4 regions of the Priestia sp. YIM B13489 genome follow, and region 3 is predicted to be linked to each of the others. Evidence: predicted binding sites of a transcription regulator. Region 3 holds the regulator's gene; each other region holds the start of a gene.

Region 1 (3,544 bases), 1.4 Mb from region 3:
ATAATGATAACTGTGTCTTTAAAGCTTACTGTGCGACCTTGACTATCTGTTAGACGTCCGTCTTCTAGAATTTGTAGAAACATATGCTGAACGTCTGGATGAGCTTTTTCAATTTCATCTAGTAAGATGATGGAATAAGGATTACGGCGTACTTTCTCTGTTAATTGTCCTGCCTCTTCGTGACCTACGTAGCCAGGAGGTGAACCGATTAATTTAGACACCGCATGTTTTTCCATATATTCACTCATATCTAGACGAACCATAGCATCTTTTGAGCCGAATAGTTCTTCAGCTAATGTTTTGGTTAACTCTGTTTTACCGACACCTGTTGGGCCGACAAATAAGAATGAACCAATTGGGCGATGCTTCGCTTTTAATCCAGCGCGAGAACGTCGAATCGCTTTTGCTACTTTTTCTACAGCTTCCTGCTGTCCAATTACTTTTTGAGCTAAGTGCTCTGCTAAATGCTTCATTTTTGCTGCTTCATTTTCTTGAAGTTTACCAACAGGGATACCCGTTTTCTTTTCAATAATTGCTTGAATGTCAGCAATATCCACATTCATTTTTTGCTGTTCTTCGTTTAGTTGCTTTTCAAGAGCAGCTTCTTCATCGCGCAGTTTTGCCGCTACTTCATATTTTTCATCCTTTAGCGCCTGCTCTTTTTCTTTTGTAAGTTCTTTTAAGCGAGCGGCCGCATCGTCTTTATTTGTAATGCCTGCCTGTAAGTTCATTTTTGAACCTGCTTCATCTAGCAAGTCAATTGCTTTATCAGGCAAGAAGCGATCTTGAATGTAGCGGTGTGATAAATTTACACAAGCGCGGATCGCTTCATCTGTATAGCTAACGCCGTGATAATCTTCATATTTACTTTGGATTCCTTTTAGAATTTCAACGGCTTCTTCTACAGACGGTTCGTGAACCATAACCGGCTGGAAGCGTCGTTCAAGAGCCGCATCTTTTTCGATGGAACGGTACTCTTTTAAAGTTGTAGCTCCAACTACTTGAAGTTCGCCTCGTGCAAGAGCAGGTTTTAAAATATTGCTTGCGTCCATTGAACCTTCCGCTGAACCAGCTCCCACAAGAAGGTGAATTTCATCGATAAATAAAATCACGTTTTTTCGCTGTTGAAGCTCAGAAATTAACTGCTTCATGCGCTCTTCAAATTGACCGCGCACGCCGGTATTAGCTACGAGAGATGCTACATCTAAAAGATATACATCTTTATTTAACAGCTTAGCAGGAACTTTTCCTTCCGCGATTTTTAAAGCTAACCCTTCAACAACAGCTGTTTTACCAACACCGGGTTCTCCGATTAGTACCGGGTTGTTTTTGTTTCTTCTATTTAAAATTTCAATGACACGCTCTACTTCTTCTTCTCGGCCAATAACAGGGTCAATTAATCCCGTTTTCGCAATTTGAGTTAAGTTTCGACCGAACTGGTCTAAAAAGCCTCCGCCGCCATTTCCTTGCTGTGGCTGTTCCGGTGCAGCTTGTTCGTGCGCCATTTGCTTGAATAAATCATCGATGTTCATAAAGCCGCCACCTCCAAAACCTGATGGGATTTTATGTTCTTTCATTAGTGCTTGATAACATGTATGACATAAACGATATTGAGATTTTTGGTTATTTGTTTGTACATTTAATTGAATAGATGCTTCACGTTTATTACAGTTTTGACAAATCATTTAATTAGCCTCCCTAAATGATTTTAATCGAAGATCAGCAGGTGTTTGACCTTTTTTGACCTTTCGTAATTTCATTATACTTTGACCTTTTTTGACTTTCAAGTCTTTTGCTTAAAAAATTTTTGAAGGAAGTTCCTCGCTTATGTACAAAAGGTAGTACATTAAAAAAAGATGTGTTTTATGTGTACCCGTTCTATACATGTAAAAACATAAGAGGCATTTTGTACAATGATCTGCTTGGAGAGGGAATTAATATTAATAAGAAGAAAAGTGGAAAAATGAGCGCAGAGCCTACCGTTGGATAAAATAAGTTATTGACAGCAAGAAGGATAAAAATTATACTCAAGAAGGTTTGCACTTAACTGCGTAAAAGCATAAAAGCGTTTAAGTGAAAAAGAAAGATAGAAAGGGAATACCTCATGAAAAAAGAAATTTCATTTATACAATCAATAGCGGTGGTTTTGGTGCTATTAGCTATTATTTTTGTTTCATTATTTACGTTAAAGCTGCCGCCTCATATTCCACTGATATTTGGTGTAGCATTTATTAGTGTGATTGGCTTTTTGTTGAAATATAAGTGGACAGAAATGGAGAAAGGGATTTTAGACGGTGTCAGACTGGGCATTAAGCCTATCCTTATTTTAATGCTGATCGGGATGCTTATTGCGATTTGGATGGTAGGAGGAACGATACCGACGATTTTATCCTACGGCTTCCACTGGATTTCACCGCAGTACTTTTTAATTAGTGCTCTGGTTATTCCCGTATTAGTTTCAACATTCACGGGAAGTTCATTAACAACCGTCAGTACGGTAGGGGTCGCTTTATTTGGCGTAGGAACTGCTATTGGTGTACATCCAGGGCTAGCAGCGGGGATGATTGTTTCAGGAGCTGTGTTTGGAGATAAGATGTCTCCCTTGTCTGATACAACAAATTTTGCTTCTGGTATCGTTGAAGTCCCGCTTCCTAAACATATTCAGCACATTACGTGGACGACGGTTCCAAGTATTGTTATTACAGCAATCATTGCACTGGTAATCGGAATCAACGGAAATCAGGAAAGCGTCAATTACGGGGAAATTCAAGGAATTCAAGACGCATTAAAACATACGTTTAATTTACATGTGTTAACGTTGCTTTCTCCACTTTTAGTTCTTATTTTTTCGATGAGAAGAGTCGATGTACTGCCAACGTTAGTTTTAGGTATTGTAACGGCCATCATTACAGGAATGATTACACAGCATGAATTTACGCTGAGTCAATTGCTAGGCGTTCTTCAAAGCGGGCCGGCAGTAGAGTCAGGAAATAAAGTAGTGGATGCGATTGTGAATAAAGGCGGACTGCAGTCCATGATGTTTTCTATTTCCCTTATCATGATTGCCTTGTCGCTAGGTGGCTTGATGAGAGCTGTTGGAATTATTGATGCTTTGTTAGAAGGATTAGCAAAACAAATTCGCCGCAGCGGAGACGTTATTTTTGCTACGCTTCTATCTTCAATTGGAGTGAACGTTATTACAGGCGAACAGTATTTATCGATTCTCTTGCCTGGACAGACGTTTAAGCCGCTGTATGAAAAATGGAATTTAGATCCAAAAAACTTATCACGAACGCTTGAAGACGGCGGAACGGTTATTAATGCTATTATTCCGTGGGGTGTCAGCGGTGCTTTTATTTCAACTGCATTAAATATTCCCGCAGCTGACTATATTCCATTTACATTCTTTAGTATTTTATGTCCTATTTTTTCAATTATTTTAGCATATACAGGCATTGGCATTGCCAAGAAAAAAGCTCAGTCTTAACTGGGCTTTTTTTTTGGGAAAAAGGACAGGTAAAAAACGACAAAAAAAGTATCATTC
Region 2 (3,544 bases), 120 kb from region 3:
AAATAATGTAGCGCATTCGTTAATGATTGCCTGTGCAAAAATGGGAATAGATATTTCAATTGGATGCCCTGATGGATATGAGCCAAAAGAGTTTGTCACAGCTTATGTTCATGAAATAGCTGCTACAACAGGTGCGAAGGTTACGATTACAAAAGATCCTGTAGAAGCTGTGAAAAATGCCGATGCTATTTATGCAGACGTATGGACAAGTATGGGACAGGAAGAAGAAGCACAGCAGCGTTTGAAAATATTTGCTCCTTATCAAGTAAATGAAGAACTAGCTGCCTATGCTAAGTCAGACTATTTATTTCTCCACTGCTTGCCTGCGCATCGTGAAGAAGAAGTAACAGCAAGCATTATTGACGGACCAAATTCTGTTGTTTTTCAGCAGGCTGGAAATCGTATGCATGTACAAAAAGCTTTGCTGCAAGCCATTTTAGCTTAAGAGAAAAACCCTTTCTGAGAATATCAGAAGGGGTTTTTTGTTTAAAGGGAATTAATTGTGGGAACACCAACTGTATACTAAACAGAACGAAAGGTGATTTATGATGAAAGTATTAGTTGTTGGAGCAAACGGAACAACGGGAAAACAAGTGGTAGAAAAAGTTGCAAACAGCAAGCAGCACGAAGCTTATGCGATGATTCGCGACGAAAAGCAAGCAGGCGCGTTAAAGAAGCTGGGTGCCAACGTTGTGCTTGGTGACTTGGAGCAAGATGTTTCAGATGCTTTAAGAGGTATGGACGCTGTCATATTTGCAGCAGGTTCTGGAGGACATACGGGAGACGAAAAAACAATCGCTGTGGATCAAAACGGCGCTAAAAATATCATTGATGAAGCAAAAAATCAAGGTGTAAAGCGCTTTGTTATGTTAAGTTCAATGGGAACAGACGCGCCTGAACAAGGACCAGAAGGCTTACAGCTTTACCTGCGTGCAAAAGCGATAGCGGATGAATACTTAAAACAGTCTAATCTACAGTATACAATTGTACGACCAGGAACTTTATCGAATGATCAAGCTACTGGGAAAATTGATATCAATAATGATATTGAAGATAAATCTCAGACGATTCCCCGAGCAGATGTAGCAGCCGTACTTGTAGAATGTCTAAACGAAGAAGCTACGATAGGAAAAACGTTTGAAATGCTAGCTGGAGAAACTGAAATCGAACAAGCTATCAAATTTACTCATTAATATAAAAGGGCGGATCTAAAGGTCTGCTCTTTTTCTCTGCCTAATATGAAAACATCTCCATTATGAAACAGAAATCTTAAGGGAATAGTATAGGAGAACATTTCATTTCAGGAATGAGGAGGCAGGACAATGGGACAAAATCGTCATTTCACACCGGGTCAAAAAGCTCCTAATAACGGAGTGTATATTGAAATTGGTGAAACAGGAAGTAACGTAAATAATCCTCAAAAGGTTAAATTAAAAGCAGGAGAGCGTTTTCCAGAGACGGCCAACGATGATCGCCACTGGACGTACATGCGTAAGCCTTAAATAGTAAAAAATAAAGAAGCCATTCTAAATTGAATGGCTTTACTTGTTTTCCTATTGCTGGGTATAATGAAATAAAGGTCAATAAAGGTCAAATGTATCGAAGGAGGATGTTCAATGGATATAAATAAAATGACCCAAAAATTGCAAGAAGGCGTGATGGAAGCGCAGTCTGAAGCTATTAAACGAAATCAGCAGGAAGTAGATATTGTTCATTTGCTTTATACGCTCATTCATCAGCAAGATGGTATTGCTCCTCGCATATTAGATCATTTACATATCGATCATCAATCTTTTCAGCAGCAGGTAAATCAATTGCTTGCGAAAAAACCAGCCGTTACAGGAAGTGGTGCTGAAGCAGGGAAGGTTTATATTACGAATAAACTTCAGCAGCTGTTTGTTAAAGCTCAAGAAGAAGCATCTCGTTTGCAAGATGATTACGTTTCAGTTGAGCACATCTTTTTAGCATTAGCACAGGAACCGTCTTCTAGTGAATATGGCAAGTTATTTTCAAGTCACGGTATAACAAAAAAAGCTCTGCAAGATGTGCTTACCAGCCTTCGAGGAAATCAGCGAATTACAAGTCAAAATCCCGAAGTCACATATGAAGCGTTAGCTAAATATGGAAGAGACTTAGTAGCAGAAGTACGAGCAGGCAACATTGATCCAGTCATTGGACGAGACGGAGAAATTCGCCGCGTTATCCGCATTTTATCGCGAAAAACAAAAAACAATCCAGTTTTGATCGGAGAACCTGGCGTTGGTAAAACAGCGATTGTTGAAGGTCTAGCACAGCGTATTGTTCGCCGAGATGTGCCTGAAGGATTAAAAGATAAAACCATCTTTTCATTAGATATGGGAGCTTTAGTAGCAGGAGCGAAATTCAGGGGAGAATTTGAAGAGCGTTTAAAAGCTGTTCTTCAAGAAGTTAAGAAAAGCAACGGTCAAATTCTTTTATTCATTGACGAGCTTCATACAATCGTTGGAGCAGGCCGTACGGATGGAGCGATGGATGCAGGGAATATTTTAAAACCAATGCTTGCTAGAGGAGAACTTCACTGTATAGGAGCTACAACTCTTGATGAGTATCGTCAGTATATTGAAAAAGATCCAGCGCTTGAAAGACGCTTTCAACAGGTGCTGGTTGAAGAACCTTCAGTAGAAGATACAATCTCTATTTTACGTGGTTTAAAAGAACGATTTGAAATTCATCACGGGGTGAATATTCACGACCGAGCGATTGTTTCAGCAGCGGTTATGTCTGATCGTTATATCTCAGACCGCTTTTTACCTGATAAAGCAATTGATTTAATTGATGAAGCATGCGCAACTATTCGAACAGAAATTGATTCGATGCCATCAGAATTAGATGAAGTTACACGACGTGTCATGCAGCTTGAAATTGAAGAAGCGGCATTAAGTAAAGAAACAGATCAAGCAAGCATCACAAGGTTAGAGGCAATTCGAAAAGAAGTCTCTGATTTAAGAGAACGTGCAGATATAATGAAGCTGCAGTGGGAAAAAGAAAAGCAGTCGATTCAAACGGTGCAAGATGTCCGGGAGCAGCTTGAAAAAGCGAAGCGAGACCTAGAAGAAGCTGAAGGGAAATATGATTTAAATAAAGCAGCTGAACTTCGCCACGGACGCATTCCAGCTCTTGAAAAAGAACTAAAACAGCTGGAAGAAACAGCTGCTGAAAAAGCACAAGAAAACCGTTTGTTAAGAGAAGAAGTAACAGAAGAAGAAATTGCTGAAATTGTAGGAAGATGGACGGGAATTCCGGTATCAAAACTAGTTGAAGGGGAAAGAGAAAAGCTGTTGAAGCTTGAGTCAATTTTACAGCAGCGTGTGATTGGGCAAGATGAAGCTGTATCCTTAGTGACGGATGCTGTGATTCGCGCACGGGCAGGCATTAAAGACCCGAACCGTCCGATTGGGTCATTTATTTTCCTAGGACCTACCGGAGTAGGAAAAACGGAGCTAGCCAAAACGCTGGCACATTCTTTATTTGACAGTGAAGAACAAATGGTTCGTATTGATATGTC
Region 3 (3,544 bases):
ACAACAGGTTGATATTCCTGTACCACCTCCTCACCATTTGAGCAATGGGGGGACGCAGGAGGATAGGGTAAGCGCGGTATTGGATATCCGCGTCCAAGCAGTTAGGCTGGGAAATAGGCAAATCCGTTTCCCGTGAAGGCTGAGCTGTGATGGCGAGCGAAATTTAGTAGCGAAGTTCCTGATTCCACACTGCCAAGAAAAGCCTCTAGCGAGGTGAGAGGTGCCCGTACCGCAAACCGACACAGGTAGGCGAGGAGAGAATCCTAAGGTGATCGAGAGAACTCTCGTTAAGGAACTCGGCAAAATGACCCCGTAACTTCGGGAGAAGGGGTGCTTCTTAGGGTGTTAAAGCCCCGAGAAGCCGCAGTGAATAGGCCCAGGCGACTGTTTAGCAAAAACACAGGTCTCTGCGAAGCCGTAAGGCGAAGTATAGGGGCTGACGCCTGCCCGGTGCTGGAAGGTTAAGAGGAGCGCTTAGCGTAAGCGAAGGTGCGAATTGAAGCCCCAGTAAACGGCGGCCGTAACTATAACGGTCCTAAGGTAGCGAAATTCCTTGTCGGGTAAGTTCCGACCCGCACGAAAGGCGTAACGATCTGGGCACTGTCTCAACGAGAGACTCGGTGAAATTATAGTACCTGTGAAGATGCAGGTTACCCGCGACAGGACGGAAAGACCCCGTGGAGCTTTACTGCAGCCTGATATTGAATGTTGGTACAGCTTGTACAGGATAGGTAGGAGCCTTGGAAACCGGAGCGCTAGCTTCGGTGGAGGCATCGGTGGGATACTACCCTGGCTGTATTGACCTTCTAACCCGCTGCCCTTATCGGGCAGGGAGACAGTGTCAGGTGGGCAGTTTGACTGGGGCGGTCGCCTCCTAAAATGTAACGGAGGCGCCCAAAGGTTCCCTCAGAATGGTTGGAAATCATTCGTAGAGTGTAAAGGCACAAGGGAGCTTGACTGCGAGACCTACAAGTCGAGCAGGGACGAAAGTCGGGCTTAGTGATCCGGTGGTTCCGCATGGAAGGGCCATCGCTCAACGGATAAAAGCTACCCCGGGGATAACAGGCTTATCTCCCCCAAGAGTCCACATCGACGGGGAGGTTTGGCACCTCGATGTCGGCTCATCGCATCCTGGGGCTGTAGTCGGTCCCAAGGGTTGGGCTGTTCGCCCATTAAAGCGGTACGCGAGCTGGGTTCAGAACGTCGTGAGACAGTTCGGTCCCTATCCGTCGTGGGCGTAGGAAATTTGAGAGGAGCTGTCCTTAGTACGAGAGGACCGGGATGGACACACCGCTGGTGTACCAGTTGTCTTGCCAAAGGCATCGCTGGGTAGCTATGTGTGGACGGGATAAGTGCTGAAAGCATCTAAGCATGAAGCCCCCCTCAAGATGAGATTTCCCATAGCGCAAGCTAGTAAGATCCCTGAAAGATGATCAGGTTGATAGGTCAGAGGTGGAAGCGTGGCGACATGTGTAGCTGACTGATACTAATCGATCGAGGACTTAACCAAACTTTAAAAGCGTAAGCTTTACTCAGTAAACTGTTACCTAGTTTTGAGAGAACAAAACTTTTTAAAAAAGTCTTGCTTTCTTTATCAAATCATGTATAATATAATATGTCTGGTGGCGATAGCGAAGAGGTCACACCCGTTCCCATACCGAACACGGAAGTTAAGCTCTTTAGCGCCAATGGTAGTTGGGACTTTGTCCCTGTGAGAGTAGGACGTTGCCAGGCACCTGAAAAAGGACTAGCTATTTTAGCTAGTCCTTTTTTGTTTACAATTTATTTGTTTTATGAAAAAGTATAGTAAGAACAATAAAATTCACGATTTGCAGGTTTTGAAATAAATTTTAGTGGCAACGATAAAAGTAAAGAATAAACTTTAATAGTACATAGTTGAAAATTTTTTCGTTTCCTTTTATATTTAAATTAAGGTCAAATATAGTCAAAGTCAGAAGGAGGGGGCAGCGTGCCAAATATCTCTGACATTATCGAACAGTATTTAAAACAAGTACTTGAATTAAGTGAAAGAGAAATTGTTGAAATAAGGCGCAGTGAGATTGCTGATAAATTTCAATGCGTTCCGTCGCAAATTAATTACGTTATCAATACCCGTTTTACAGTTGAGAGAGGTTATCTTGTAGAAAGTAAGCGAGGCGGCGGCGGCTTTATTCGTATTGCAAAAGTAAAAATGCATGATGCAGCGGATTTGTTTCAGCAAGTAATTGAGATGATTCAAAATGAAATTTCACAAGTAAGTGCTGAAAACGTCATTATTAGGTTAGTTGAAGAAAAAGTCATCACAGAACGAGAAGCAAAAATTATGTTGAGTGTTATCAATCGTTCAGTTATTAATATTGAACTTCCTTATCGTGATGAGCTAAGGGCTAATCTTTTAAAAGCAATGCTTAATTCATTACGCTACCGATAAGCTCATGATCTATTTTATTTAGAACAGGGAGTGATGACAGGATGATTTGTCAGCAATGTGAAACGAGACCTGCAACTCTTCACTTCACAAAAATCATTAATGGTGAAAAGACGGAGATGCATGTATGTGAACAATGCGCTTCAGAAAATGGAGATGCATTTTCTTTTTCAAATCAGCAAGGTTTTTCAATCAATAACTTACTAGCTGGCCTACTTAACCTAGATCCAGCAGTAACTGAAAATTATAAGCAACAAAGTCAGGAGGTTCTTTCTTGCCCTACTTGTGGCATGACATATCAAAAATTTGCTAAAATCGGCAGGTTTGGATGTGCAGATTGCTACAAAACATTTGAGCGACCTCTTATTCCTTTCCTGAAGAGGCTGCATGGAGGTAATTATCTGCATCATGGAAAAATACCAGCAAGAATTGCAAGTAATCTTCATTTAAAAAAGGAATTACAGGCATTAAGATTGAACTTAAAAGAGTATATCGAAAAAGAGGAGTTTGAGAAAGCAGCTGAACTCCGAGATCACATTCGGTTACTAGAAAAGAAGATGAACGAATCGAGAGAGGAGGAAGCGTAATTCATGTCCCAGGATTTGTTCTTTTCCCAGCCTGTTAGCTCTTGGATGCGTCAAGAAGCTTCGAATTCAGATATTGTTCTAAGCAGTCGAATCAGGCTGGCTCGAAATTTAACTCATTATCTTTTTCCAACTCTCTTTTCTAAAGAACACGCAGTTGAAGTGGTTCGAGTATTCGAGCAAGTTTTTCAAAAAAGTGAAAACACCAATCAGTGGAATTTGCATTTACTAAAGATGAACGAATTACAGCCTCTTCAAAAGCAAGTGTTGGTTGAAAAGCATCTTATCAGTCCTAACTTGGCTGAAGGAGATAACAACGGAGCTTGTTTTTTATCAGAAAAAGAAGATTTGAGTATTATGGTTAATGAAGAAGATCATTTACGCATACAATGTTTATTTCCAGGCCTTCAATTATCTGAAGCTTTAAGCACAGCGAATAAAGTAGATAATTGGATTGAGAAATACGTAGATTATGCGTTTGATGAAAATAGAGGGTATTTAACCAGCTGTCCCACAAATGTGGGTACTGGGC
Region 4 (3,544 bases), 2.5 Mb from region 3:
AAGTATCATGGGGTTAATGAGCTTAGCGATTAATAACGGTTCTCTTATTACGCTCATCGTTGAAGGGGTAGATGAAAAAGAAGCAATGGATGCGTTAGTAGCTTACGTAGAGAACGATGCATAAAAAAGCCTTTCCCGCTGCGGGAAAGGCTTTTTTTTATTTAGGGTCGCTTTCTAATACTTTGTCAATTAGACCGTATTCTAAAGCGCGTTCAGCAGTCATGAAATTATCACGATCTGTATCACGTTGTAGCACTTCTAAAGGTTGACCTGTACGCTCAGCTAAAATTGAATTTAGTTTTTCGCGTAAGAATAGAATACGTTTTGCCGCAATTTCGATTTCAGTAGCTTGTCCTTGAGCACCACCAAGAGGTTGATGAATCATTACTTCGCTGTTTGGAAGAGCAAAACGTTTGCCCTTTTCACCAGCAGCCAGTAAGAAAGCACCCATTGATGCAGCCATACCGATACAAATTGTAGAAACTTTTGGCTTAATGAATTGCATCGTATCGTAGATAGCCATTCCAGCTGTAATAGAGCCACCTGGACTGTTGATATAAAGTGAGATATCTTTTTCTGGGTCTTCAGCAGCTAAGAATAGAAGCTGAGAAACGATTGAGTTAGCTACATTATCATCAATAGCACTACCTAAAATAATAATGCGGTCTTTTAACAAACGTGAATAAATGTCATAAGCACGTTCACCACGGTTTGTTTGTTCAATAACTGTAGGAATTAAGTTCATATTAAATTCCTCCTTAACAAGAATAATTTGTTATGTACCTATAATACACGTATGGTCAATAAAGGTCAAACAAAAGAACCTCTACTACACATATTCGCTTAAAAGACTATGTATTCCTCTTTGACATTATTAAAATTTTCCCCCCTTCTAAAAAAAATAAACGTAGTATTCTATTGAAAAGAGAAGTTTTCTCTCCTATAATGGAAGTTGTGACAAATATGCCCTCGTAGTGTAGTGGATAGCACAAGAGATTCCGGTTCTCTTAGGGTGGGTTCGAATCCTGTCGAGGGCGTCTTAAAACGTTGCGGATTACGCAACGTTTTTTATTTTGAGTAAAAAGGCTCATCTTCTCAAAAAATAATATTTATTTTTCTCCTCCAATCCTTTATACGCGCAAGGAAGCAAGAAATTAATTCCATTGTACCGGTTGCGGAATTTGTCAGAATACTATAAAACAGTATATAAGGAAAAGAAACACGGAGGAGGAATAAATATGAAATATATGAACAAACTTTTCATTGTCAGTGCATCGGTAGCATTATTGCTGTCTGCATGCGGGACGAACGAAGATTCTGCTCAGCCGAAGTCTAATGATCAAGCAGAAAATGTTCAGCAGGACACAGCTTCTAAATCTGATCAAACATCAGGCGCTGCAAAAGAAGATTCGAAAAAAGATGCGGATTCTTCCGAGGTCTCAGCCAAACCTTCAGGAAGTCAATCATCAACTAGCGAAACAGCGGAAGATGGACAGTCAACGTCTTCTTCAGAAACAAAACTAACAAAAAGCCCAGAACAAGATTATTCTATTCAAGTAATGGACGGTTATAAACTAACGGGTGAAGAACCAGGAAAAGATGCGTTAGTATTAACTTCAGATGATTCTCAATTTATGCGTATTGAAATGCTTTCATCAGAAGTATCGATGGATGACGCTGCTCAATCTGTTAAACAAACGGCAACAGCAGTTAATAAAAATGCAGCAGAGAAAAAGAATCTTGAAGAGAATGGAATCTTCAAAGATTCTGTTTGGTATGAAGCCACATCTGGGGACCATACGGTAAACGCCGTGTTGGTTAAAGGAAAGAAACCAATGAAGCTAATCATCTTCACGAAAAATGAAGAAGGAAACTTGGACAAGTTTATGCAAATGGCACAAACCATTCAATAAGCAATTTTTCTATATATTATACACATGCAGAAAATTCGACATGACGAAGAAAACGTCATGTCGGATTATTACTCGGATCATGTGGTTGGTGCGAATTATAATGAAAAGTTATAAAGGTGCATAACTCTATTACTTTTTTGATGGTTAATAATTAAAAATAGGATGAACCGCTTCGTTAACAAAGGTTGACGAAGATTTTTTGATGAAAAAATTACATATAAAAAATAGTTACATGCTCTTTGAAAGCGTTTTTATAGTAAAATAGATGAAGGGGAGGGGAGAAATAATGGAAATTGGATTATTTCAGCAGCAGTCGTTAAAGCTGACGATGTCAAAAGAATTATCACAAGCTATTTCTCTTTTACAATATTCATCGATGGATATTGTAGCGTTTTTACATGAGCAGGCGCTTCAAAATCCGCTTATAGATTTTTCAGAGCTGCCCGTCTATACATCTCACAATCAAAAAAATCATGCAACTTCTGATTCAACAGATTATATGAGCAGTATACCAGCTCCTAAAGAAACGCTGTACGAACATTTAATGAATCAATCCGCATTATTAAAGTTAGATGAATGTGAGCAGGCAGCCGTTGAGTTTGTTATTAATAGCCTGGATGATGCTGGCTATTTGCACGATGAGTTAATCATACTTGCTAACCAGCTTGGCCAAGATCAGGAGCAGGTTGAAAAGGCTCTCCAGCTTGTGCAGCAGATGGACCCGGCAGGAGTAGGGGCAAGAAGTTTACAAGAGTGCTTAATGCTTCAATTAAAAAGGAATAATCAATGGACAGAAAAAATAGAGCAAATTTTGACACATCACTTTGAGGAATTCGCGTATAAAAAATGGATGAAAATCTCAAAGTTATGTCAAATCTCACTTGAAGCTCTTCAACACTTACATGAACAGATTAAGAAATTAAATCCTCGTCCTGGATCGTTTTATATGAAGTCCAATGAACGATTCATTGTACCGGATTTTATTGTAAAAATTGAAGATGGAAATGTCGTTGCTTATGCAAATGAGGATTTGGAACCTCGACTTTCAGTGAATGAACAATACAAACTTCAGCTGAAAAATAGGCAGAACCAAGAAATGTTTTCTTATTTGCAAGAGAAATATCGTGAATTCCAATGGATTATGAAAAGTTTACACACACGCAAAGATACATTAAACGCATTAATGAATACCTTACTCGTTGAACAAGAAGCATTTTTTAAAAAGGGTCCTTCGTATTTGAAGCCGTTAACAATGAAGGAAGTAGCGGAACAAACGTCTGTGCATGAATCAACGATTAGCCGTGCTACTCGGCACAAATATATTCAAACGCCTTTTGGCACCTTTTCAATGAAATCTTTTTTTTCAACTAGTATTCAACTGGGCAACAACGAAGCGACTTCTACAACTCACGTAAAAGAACTGCTTAAAAAGCTAGTAGCAGAAGAAAACAAACAGCGTCCGCTTTCAGATCAGCAGTTGGCTAACGTTTTGCAAAGCAATTATAACGTTACTATTTCAAGAAGAACGGTAGCCAAATATCGAGATCAATTAAACGTTCTACCATCCAGTCAACGAAAACTTTTTGTCACGCAGTAAAGGAGTGGGAATGTGGAGGTCGTACTGTATACTA

The links. Region 3 encodes CtsR, which represses protease genes until heat stress. Its sites were predicted from a motif close to ATGGTCAATAAAGGTCAAACA; they were not measured.
Region 1: the regulator CtsR is predicted to act here: its motif matches at 1,728-1,748, upstream of ACFX4W_RS23250 (ATP-dependent Clp protease ATP-binding subunit).
Region 2: the regulator CtsR is predicted to act here: its motif matches at 1,577-1,597, upstream of clpB (ATP-dependent chaperone ClpB).
Region 4: the regulator CtsR is predicted to act here: its motif matches at 797-817, upstream of clpP (ATP-dependent Clp endopeptidase proteolytic subunit ClpP).

The regions. Positions count from the first base shown of each region.
Region 1 is NZ_JBHZOQ010000053.1:3,396,373-3,399,916, forward strand. It holds gene ACFX4W_RS23250 (ATP-dependent Clp protease ATP-binding subunit) at 1-1,685, opposite strand, end outside; gene nhaC (Na+/H+ antiporter NhaC) at 2,105-3,487, shown strand.
Region 2 is NZ_JBHZOQ010000053.1:4,656,244-4,659,787, reverse strand. It holds gene argF (ornithine carbamoyltransferase) at 1-445, shown strand, start outside; gene ACFX4W_RS29760 (SDR family oxidoreductase) at 549-1,193, shown strand; gene ACFX4W_RS29755 (YjzC family protein) at 1,323-1,502, shown strand; gene clpB (ATP-dependent chaperone ClpB) at 1,617-3,544, shown strand, end outside.
Region 3 is NZ_JBHZOQ010000053.1:4,778,219-4,781,762, reverse strand. It holds rRNA gene ACFX4W_RS30400 (23S ribosomal RNA) at 1-1,511, shown strand, start outside; rRNA gene rrf (5S ribosomal RNA) at 1,619-1,734, shown strand; gene ACFX4W_RS30390 (CtsR family transcriptional regulator) at 1,970-2,431, shown strand; gene mcsA (protein-arginine kinase activator protein McsA) at 2,473-3,015, shown strand; gene mcsB (protein-arginine kinase McsB) at 3,019-3,544, shown strand, end outside.
Region 4 is NZ_JBHZOQ010000053.1:2,242,124-2,245,667, reverse strand. It holds gene ACFX4W_RS17290 (HPr family phosphocarrier protein) at 1-124, shown strand, start outside; gene clpP (ATP-dependent Clp endopeptidase proteolytic subunit ClpP) at 158-745, opposite strand; tRNA gene ACFX4W_RS17280 (tRNA-Arg) at 966-1,037, shown strand; gene ACFX4W_RS17275 (hypothetical protein) at 1,239-1,913, shown strand; gene rpoN (RNA polymerase factor sigma-54) at 2,200-3,510, shown strand; gene ACFX4W_RS17265 (glutaredoxin family protein) at 3,523-3,544, shown strand, end outside.